3 regions of the Acuticoccus sp. MNP-M23 genome follow, and region 3 is predicted to be linked to each of the others. Evidence: predicted binding sites of a transcription regulator. Region 3 holds the regulator's gene; each other region holds the start of a gene.

Region 1 (3,206 bases), 1.6 Mb from region 3:
AGGCTGACGTGCTCCAGGAACGCGGGCAGCGAGTCGAACTCGTCCATGGAGCGGATGAGCTCTTTCAGGTTTTCAAGCCGCCCCGGCGCATCGGCGGATCGGTCCGCTTTCAGCATGTCGGTGTAGCCGGATTCTTCCAGGATAATCTCGGCGAGCTCCGTGTGCGGCAGGGTCGCCATCTGCGTGCGCCAGCGGTCGAACTGCGCAACCAGCGTGCCGAGCCCGGTCCGGGCCTTGCCCTTGATCTCGTCGGTGGCAAGGAGGTCTGCCGCTGCCGTCAGCAAGGGCACCTCGCGGTCGCGCGCGGCTTCGGTGATGGTGCGGATGGTGACCTGGCCCATCCCGCGCGCCGGCACGTTGACGATGCGCTCGAACGCAAGGTCGTAGGCCGGCTGGGTCACGCAGCGGAAATAGGCCAGCGCATCGCGGATCTCTTTGCGTTCATAAAAGCGCGGGCCGCCGATCACGCGGTAGGGCGTGCCTGCGGTGACGAAGCGGTCCTCGAACGCACGCATCTGCGCGGTGGTGCGCATCAGGATGGCGATCTCGTCGAGGCTGCCGCCGGCCTTGTGCAGCCGCTCGATCTCGTCGTTGATCGAGCGCGCCTCCTCCTCCGAATCCCAGGAGGACGCGACGCTGACGGGCACCTCGTCGGGGTCGACGATGTCGGTGAACAGCGTCTTGCCGAGCCGGCCCTCGTTGTGGCTGATGAGGTGGCTGGCAGCTGCCAGAATGTGGCTGGTGGAACGGTAGTTGCGCTCGAGGCGGACGACCACGGCGCCCGGAAAGTCGGTCTCGAAGCGCAGGATGTTGTCCACCTCCGCGCCGCGCCAGCCGTAGATGGACTGGTCGTCGTCACCCACCACGCACAGGTTGCGGTTGCCCTGCGCGAGGAGCCGCAGCCAGAGATACTGGGCGATGTTGGTGTCCTGATACTCGTCCACCAGCATGTAGCGGAACCGGCTCTGGTAGATCTCCAGAACGTCCGGATTCTTGCGGAAGAGGCGGATCGGCTCCAGCAGCAGGTCGCCGAAATCGGCGGCATTCAGGGTCTTCAGCCGGTCGCGGTAGAGGTTGTAGAGCTTGAGGCCCTTGCCGTGGGCGAACCAGTCGCCCTCGCTCTTGGGCACCTCTTCGGGCGTCAGCCCGCGGTTTTTCCACGCGTCGATCTGGCCCAGAAGCTGACGGGCGGGCCAGCGCTTCTCGTCGATGTTCTCGGCTGACAGGATCTGCTTGGCGAGGCGGATCTGGTCGTCGGTGTCGAGGATGGTGAAATCGGGCTTGAGGTCGACCAGCTCGGCGTGGCGGCGAAGGATGCGCGTGCCGATGGCGTGGAAGGTGCCGAGCCAGGGCATCCCCTCGCTCTGGCCGGGGACGACGCGGCCGATGCGCTCCTTCATCTCGCGCGAGGCCTTGTTGGTGAACGTCACCGCCAGGATCTCGGACGGGCGCGCCTTGCCGAGCGCCAGGATGTGCGCGATCCGCGTCGTCAGCACCCGCGTCTTGCCGGTGCCGGCGCCGGCCAGCACCAGAACGGGGCCGTCGATGGCCTCCACCGCGCGCCGCTGCTCGGGGTTGAGGCTTTCCAGATACGCCGGTGCCGGGCGCGATGCACGGGCCGCACGCTCGGCAATGGATACAGTCGGCGCCGTCTGACGCATTGGGTTCGTCATCGCCCCACCTGATTCGCTAGCGCGCCATCTTAGAACAGATGTGCAACTGTTGATGCAAATTCGAGTGCTTTTTCGGCAAATGTGGATGAACTCGGGGACAACATCCGCAGTCCCGCGCAAGCCAACGCCGAACCCTGCGTCAATCTATGCGTTGTTTTGTCAACGACCGATCCAAAGACCACCGACCGGCCCCTGCCGACGACCCGAGGACCGACATGCGCCCCACCCCTATCGACTCCATCTCCCGCCTCGCGTGCCTGCTGGTCGCGGCCATTCTGCTTGCGCTGCCAGCGCACGCGCAAAGCCCCGCGCCAGCGGCAGAGCCACAGGCACAGGCACAGGCGCCGGCGAACGCGAACGCGAGCGCGGACAACGTCACCGTGCGCACCGGGCCGCTCAAGGTCGGCGCGGCCCAGCGGCCACCGTTCGCGGCACAGGGCGCGGACGGCAGCTGGCAGGGCATCGGCATCGACCTGTGGCGCATGGTCGCCGAGGACACCGGCCTTCCTTATGAGATCACCCCCATCACGCGCGACGGGCTCCACGAGGCGCTGCGCTCCGGCGAGATCGATGTCGCCATCGCCCTCGACGCCACGCCCGAAAATGCCGAGGGCGTCTCTTTCACCATGCCGTTCTACACCGCCACCCTCGGCGTGGTGAGCGAGGTGGAGCTGTCGTTCTTTCGGGTTTTGAAGAACCTTGCGACCCGCGAGCTCCTCAACATCGTTATCTCGCTGAGTGCGCTTCTCCTCGTGGTCGGCGGTATCATCTGGCTGGTGGAGCGCCGCCACAATGAGGATCAGTTCGCCCATGGCGCGGCGCGCGGGCTTGGCGATGGCTTCTGGTGGGCCGGCGTCACACTCACCACCATCGGCTATGGCGACAAGGCGCCCCAGAGCTTCATCGGCCGCGCGGTGGCGATGCTTTGGATGCTGGTGGGGCTTGCCGTGTCCGCAGCACTCACCGCCTCGGTGGTTTCGGCCACCAACATCGGCAGCGCGCAGACGCTGAACGTGCCGTCGGACCTCACCGACCACCGCGTCGCGGTGCAGGAAGGTGGCTCCGCCGAGGCTTATCTGAAGAACCTCGGCATCACGCTCGTGCCCGAGGCGACGCTGGACGATGCGCTCGCCGCGATCGCGGCGGACAAAGCCGACGCAGCCGCCGCTGCCGCGCCGACGTTGCGCGTCGCGATGGACAAGGTGCCGAGCGACCTGATCCTCTCGACCACCACGCAGGACCCGCAATATGTCACCATCGCCACGCGCGCGGACCTTGCCCCGGCCGAGCAGGATGCCATCGACCGCGCCGTTTTGAAGGCCGTGACGTCCGACGGATGGTGGAGCCTCGTCGACCGCTACCTGCCGGGCAGCAACTAGGATCTGGCGAGACTGTCCCGCGCGGCCTGATGGAGCAGCGCATGGCGAGCGGCCAGCGCCTCCACGTCGTCCGAGTAGCCGCCGCCGAGCACGCCCACCAGCGGCAGGCCGCGGGCCCGTACCGCATCAATCACCCGGCGGTCGCGCGCGGCAA
Region 2 (3,206 bases), 1.4 Mb from region 3:
TGCAGTCGATCACGATGCAGCCGATGCGGCTCTTGTGGGTCATGGGGTGTCCTTCATTCCGGCGGGAGGTCAGATCCGTTCGATGATCCGTTCGCCAAACAGACCCTGCGGCCGGAACAGAAGGAAAACAAGCGCGATCATATAGGCAAACCAGCTTTCGATCCCGCCCCCCACAAGCGGCCCCCAATAGATCTCGCCGAGCTTTTCGCCGATCCCGATGATGAGGCCCCCCACGATGGCACCCGGGATCGACGTGAACCCGCCGAGGATCAGCACCGGCAGCGCCTTGAACGCGATGATCTCCAGCGCGAACGACACGTCCGACCGTGCACCCCACATGATCCCCGTGAACAGCGCCACCACCCCTGCGGCAAACCACACGATCACCCAGATCTGGTTGAGAGAGATGCCCACCGACAGCGCGGCCTGGTGGTCGTCCGCCACGGCGCGCAGGGCCCGGCCGATCCGCGTCTTGGAGAAGAAGAAGCCGAGCGCCGCCACCAGCGCCAGCGCAATGGCAGCGGCCGCAACGTCGAGGTGCTGGAAGAGGATGAAGCCTGGCGCCCCGTCGGGGCCGAGGCCAGCCGGTTCCCACACCGACGAGCCGGTGGGCAGGAACAGCGCCTCCGTCACCATGGTCTTCGGCTCGCCGCCGAAGATGAGCTCGCCAAGACCGATGAGAAAGAATGTGAGCCCGATGGTGGCCATGAACAGGATGATGTCCGGCTGGTTGACCAGCGGCCGCAGGACGAACCGCTCCACCCCCACGGCCAGCACGAACATGATGCCGAGGCAGGCGACAAATGCCAGCGGCGCCGGCAGCCCGAGCTCCACCAGCCCCACCAGAGACAGGGCGGCAAACACCACCATGATGCCCTGGGCAAAGTTGAACACGCCGGACGCCTTGAAGATCAGGACGAACCCCAGCGCAATCAGAGCGTAAAGCACACCGCCGACGAAGCCTTCCCACAGCACCTGGATGAAGAAATCCGGCATCGCGAACATCTGCACGAACGGATCGATCAGAACGGCGTAGAGCGTTGTCACCAGGTCCTCGCTTCGTCTGGCAGCGGGCCAGTACCGTGGAAGCGCCGGGGCCGCGCCGCAAGTCTTTTCCTGCGCGGTTGCAGTTGATCCGCGCGGGCGGGCAGATGGACGCAGGGCGCCAATTGCAGCGTCTGCCGTAGGAACGGATCAACATTCGGAACATTTACCGAACATCGAAACCCCGGAGCATGATCCATGACAGCCACCCCAAGCCCGCAGCCGAAGGCCGAGCCCACCTCCAACGCCGAAAAGGACCCGGACAACTGGACCACCGGCGACGAGGCGATGACCGGCGCCCAGGCCTCCTACCTGAAGACGCTGTCGGAAGAAGCCGGCATTCCGTTCGACGAGACGCTCTCCAAGGCCGATGCGTCCAAGGCCATCGACGCGCTCCAGGCCGAAACCGGGCGCGGCAAATAATCCGTCAGTGCGACACGCCGAGGTAAGCGTCGATCACATCCTGATCGGCGCGAACCTCGTCCGGCGTGCCGTCGGCAATCCGTTCACCATGGTCGAGCACGACCACGCGGTCCGAGATGTCCATCACCACGCCCATGTCATGCTCGATGAGGGCGATGGTGGTGCCGAATTCCTCGCGCACATCGAGGATGAAGCGGCACATGTCTTCCTTTTCCTCAAGGTTCATGCCCGCCATGGGCTCGTCCAGCAGCAGAAGGTCCGGCTCCATGGCGAGCGCCCGGCCCAGTTCCACGCGCTTTTGCAGCCCGTAGGGCAGCTTGCCCACCGGCGTCTTGCGGATCGCCTCGATCTCCAGAAAATCGATGATCTCCTCAACCCGGCGGCGGTGGACGATCTCCTCGTTCAGCGCAGGCCCGAAGCGGATCAGCTGCCACAGGAAGCCGCGCTTCATCTGCAGCGTGCGGCCGGACATGATGTTGTCCAGCGTCGTCATACCCTTGAACAGCGCCACGTTCTGGAACGTGCGGGCAATGCCGGTGGCCGCCGCATCGTAGGGCCGCATCTTGGCGCGCTGGCGACCCTTGTAGGTGATAGTGCCCTTCTGCGGCTGGTAAAAGCCGTTGATGACGTTGAGCATCGACGTCTTGCCTGCACCGTTGGGGCCGATGATCGCGCGGATCTCGCCGCGGCGGATGTCGAACGAAACGCCGCGGATGGCGTGCACGCCGCCAAATGAAAGGGTGACGTTCTCCACCGCGAGCAGAATTTCTTCGCTTTCGTGAGGCTTGCTCACATCTAACGGTTGCTTTCTGTTTTCTTGCTTTGCAATCACCGGTTGTTATACTCCCGCTATAGAAGGAGGCCGGCGATGAACGTCAAGACGCTTCGCTTCAGCGTGAAGGGAGACGGCGGCCACATTCATGTGGTTCGTGCCGCCATTGCGCCCCGGACAGTCACGTTGACCTGTTCCTGCGGCGACGAAGGACCAATCCGGATGTGCAATCACCGCAAGGCGCTGATGCAGCACGACCCTTCCGTCCTTGCCGGCAAGAATATCGAGGACATCAATGTCCTGGCCGATGCCGCGCAGCGGACCGATTGCGCCCGCTGGTTCGACATCACCACAACCTACATCCGCAATTCCGCTGACGTGCGCGCCGAACTCGAAACCGCCACCAGCCTTTATTGCGAACGCACAGGACACCGCTTCGGCCCCCTGCCGGACGAGGCCGAGCCGGACGCCGATCCCGCCGAGGACGCTGCGGACACCGCGCCGCCAATCGTGGCCGAACCGCAGCCCAAACCGGTGCGCCGGTTCTATCCGCCGCCGCTGCGCGCCCCGCCCATCATTGGCCGCCTCAAGGCTGGCGCCAGCAAGTCGGACGCCACAGCGGGGCCAATCCGGGTCCGCCCGTTCCGCCCCCAGACCGTCCGCCCGCGGGAGGACGACGTGCCCGGCGCTGTCGACAACCCAGCCGCTGTGCCCGAGCCGACCATCGTGGCGCCGCAGGTACAACTCGCGATCCAGGCGCCGCTTCTCGGTGCGCCCAGGCGCGTGCCCTACGCCGCCATGGCCAGAGCCGCCATCACCGAGGCGAAGGCGGCGTGGGCCAAGGGCGCCCGCCACCCCGAGGCGCAGATCCCGCCGCTGCTTGGCGGCATCCCCGCCGAAGCTGCGGCAGACGCGCCCGCACCGTTGCCGGAAATGTTCGGTCCGCCGGTCCCCGGCACTGCAGCAT
Region 3 (3,206 bases):
ACATCAAGAAGGGCGATGTCCTGTCGGTTGCGCGCATTGCGGGTATCATGGCGGCCAAGCGCACGTCGGACATCATTCCGCTGTGCCACCCCATCGCGCTCACCGGCGTCACGGTCGACCTCTCGCCGGATGCGTCGCTGCCGGGTGTTCGGATTGTGGCGCGCGCAACCACCACGGGTAAGACCGGCGTGGAGATGGAAGCGTTGACGGCCGCCACCGCAGCCGCGCTCACCGTCTACGACATGGCGAAGGCACTCGACCGTGCGATGGTGATCGGCCCGGTGCGCCTTCTGGAGAAAGCGGGAGGGCGCTCCGGCCACTGGCGCGCCCCATGATCGACGTGGACGAGGCGCGCCGCCGGCTCTTTGCCACCGCGCGCCGGACCGCTGCCGAAACCGTGCCGCTGTCCGCCGCCACCGGACGCGTCCTCGCCGCGCCCGTGACGGCGCTCCGCAACCAGCCGCCCTTCGCCGCATCCGCCATGGATGGCTACGCCGTGCGCGCCGCCGATCTTTCCGCTCCGCTCCAGGTGGTGGGGGAGGCGGCAGCCGGCGGCCGCTTTGAAAGGCCGCTCGGACAGGGCGAGGCCGTGCGCATTTTCACCGGCGCGCCTGTCCCGGAGGGCGCCGATGCCGTCCTCATCCAGGAGGACGTGACCCGCACCGGCGACACCATCACCACAACAGAGACGCTGTCTCCCGGCGCCAACATGCGCGAAGCAGCGCTCGACTTTGCGCAAGGCGACATCCTGCTGCCCGCCGGGCTCCGCCTTGCACCCCGCCATGTGGCCCTGGCGGGGGCAGGGGGGCACGGCACGGTTCCGGTGCAATGCCGCCCGCGGGTTGCAATTCTGGCAACGGGAGACGAGCTCGTCGTCCCCGGCGCGCCCCTTGGTGCGGACAGCATTGTCGCCTCCACAACCCCCGCAATTGCCGCAATGGTGGAGGCGGCGGGCGGCGTGGCCGTCGACCTTGGCATTGCCCCGGACGATCAGGCCGAAATTGCGCGGCGCGCCCGTGCCGGGCTTGATGAGGCGGACATCCTGGTCACCCTCGGCGGCGCGTCTGTCGGTGACCACGATCTTGTCCGCCCGGCACTGGCCGACCTCGGCATTGCGCTCGATTTCTGGAAGGTCGCCGTCCGTCCGGGGAAACCGCTGATGTTTGCGCCAGAGCCGCTGGTGCTCGGCCTGCCCGGCAACCCGGTGTCCGGTGTGGTCTGCACAATCCTGTTTCTGGTGCCGCTGGTGGAGGCGATGCTCGGGATCGAGACGCCGGGACCCACCCTGCACGACGGCATCCTTGCCGCCGCCCTGCCCAAGAACGGTCCGCGGCGTGACCATGTGCGCGCGCGCCGCACCGAAAGCGGTTTGGCAGCATTCGACCGGCAGGATTCGTCAATGCTCGCTATACTCAGCAGGGCGGACGCGCTTATTGTTCGCCAGCCCCACGCGCCGGCGGCGCAGCCGGGCGAACCGTGTGTGTACATCGCGCTCTGAGTTCTGTTCTTTTCCAAGAGAGCAGCCTGAACGAATGAAGAAGGTTGTAGAACACACGACGAACGTGTACAAAGTGTTCATGGATCGATCGAAGCGATTCGCAAACTCTCATGCGCGCACGGTGTGCGCCGGCCAATTCGGTTGGGCTAATGCTGACGAAAAAGCAGTACGATCTCCTCATGTTCATCCACCAGCGGATGACGGAGTCCGGTGTGCCGCCCTCCTTCGAAGAGATGAAGGACGCGCTCGACCTGAAGTCGAAGTCCGGCATCCACCGGCTGATCACGGCGCTTGAGGAGCGGGGCTTCATTCGGCGCCTGCCCAACCGCGCCAGAGCGCTGGAAGTGTTGCGTCTTCCCGATTCCATCCAGCCGCCCGCCCGCCAGAAGGGGTTCTCCCCATCGGTGATCGAAGGGTCCAACAGGCCGGCCGAGCGGGTCAACTTCTCCCGTCCGCCGCTGCGCCCGGTCCAGGCGGCTGTCGAGGTTGTCGATGTGCCGATGATGGGCCGGATTGCTGCCGGCGTTCCCATCGAGGCAATCCAGCAGAAGAGCCACGCCGTTCACCTCCCGGCCGACATGCTCGGCCCGGGCGAACACTTCGCACTCGAAGTCCGCGGCGACTCAATGATCGACGCCGGCATCAACGACGGTGACACGGTTGTCGTCCGCCGGACCGACCGCGCGGAGACCGGTGAGATTGTCGTTGCCCTGGTGGACGAGGAGGAGGCGACCCTGAAGCGCCTTCGCAAGCGCGGCAACACCGTTGCGCTGGAAGCGGCCAATCCGCAGTACGAGACGCGCATCTTCGGCTCGGACCGCGTCCGCATCCAGGGCAAGCTGGTGGCACTCCTGCGCCAGTACTGAACCGGCACCGCTCTGACGTTATTCGGGGTTGCTGCCTGCCCGACCCTTGCGTGTGTCACAGCGGGGCAATGCGATCATGCCGGCCGCGTCGCAAGCCGATCAAGGCGATTTCAACCAAGGCGTCACTGCGCCCCGAACGCTTTCGCCTCCGAATAAGTGATCGGCCGTCTGCGCTGCGGTGCGATCTCCGCGCAGTGCGGAGCGCTGGCAAAAAATAGCGTTAAGCGCGGTGATTAGCGGCTTGCCGATCCGCTCAAGCCCGACTAGGTATTGCGCCGCGGGAGAGGTGCCGGAGCGGTCGAACGGGGCGGTCTCGAAAACCGTTGTGCGAGCAATCGTACCCAGGGTTCGAATCCCTGTCTCTCCGCCATTTGATCAGTGTCCTTGTTTTTCAATGATTTAGCTAGGTCTTACCTGGCAGAGTTAATTAGCAAACTGCATAGCGCTGACTGTGTGATTGAGCGTCGGGTATGCCGGATCATGCATGGCGCTATTTCATGGATAATTGCAGTTAGACCCGAGAGCCATTCTAAAGCCCTTAGGGCGGTTCGCGCTCAGTCTGGGTCATAGCCGGCTGCGCGGAACTAGGCTCGGGCCTCGTCCGGCGTGACGAGGTCGAGGATTTCGCCGATGCGGTCCCACAGGTTGGTGACGGTTCGCTCCGCCGCCGTTCGAAGGAGCGCCTTGATCTTGGCGAAGGCCATCTAGATCGGGTTGAAGTCGGGGCTATAGGGCGGCAGGAACATGAGCCTCGCCCCGGCGCTCTCGATCAGGGCGCGAACGCGGCAGCCCTTTTGACTGCCGAGGTTGTCCATCACGACGACATCGCCCGGCGACAGGCA

The links. The regulator LexA, encoded in region 3, represses DNA repair genes until DNA is damaged. The targets are predictions, from matches to a motif close to TGTTCNNNNTGTGTTCNG.
Region 1: the regulator LexA is predicted to act here: its motif matches at 1,704-1,721, upstream of RDV64_RS07550 (UvrD-helicase domain-containing protein).
Region 2: the regulator LexA is predicted to act here: its motif matches at 1,203-1,220, upstream of RDV64_RS08195 (DUF3072 domain-containing protein).

Annotation. Positions count from the first base shown of each region.
Region 1 covers NZ_CP133480.1:1,594,466-1,597,671, forward strand. The annotation lists gene RDV64_RS07550 (UvrD-helicase domain-containing protein) at 1-1,673, opposite strand, end outside; gene RDV64_RS07555 (transporter substrate-binding domain-containing protein) at 1,889-3,052, shown strand; gene RDV64_RS07560 (histone deacetylase) at 3,049-3,206, opposite strand, start outside.
Region 2 covers NZ_CP133480.1:1,732,039-1,735,244, reverse strand. The annotation lists gene RDV64_RS08205 (VOC family protein) at 1-43, opposite strand, end outside; gene RDV64_RS08200 (branched-chain amino acid ABC transporter permease) at 70-1,005, opposite strand; gene RDV64_RS08195 (DUF3072 domain-containing protein) at 1,243-1,467, shown strand; gene RDV64_RS08190 (ABC transporter ATP-binding protein) at 1,472-2,260, opposite strand; gene RDV64_RS08185 (hypothetical protein) at 2,336-3,206, shown strand, end outside.
Region 3 covers NZ_CP133480.1:3,160,057-3,163,262, forward strand. The annotation lists gene trpC (indole-3-glycerol phosphate synthase TrpC) at 1-335, shown strand, start outside; gene glp (gephyrin-like molybdotransferase Glp) at 332-1,498, shown strand; gene lexA (transcriptional repressor LexA) at 1,648-2,364, shown strand; tRNA gene RDV64_RS14665 (tRNA-Ser) at 2,645-2,734, shown strand; partial or broken gene RDV64_RS14670 (IS630 family transposase) at 2,949-3,206, opposite strand, start outside.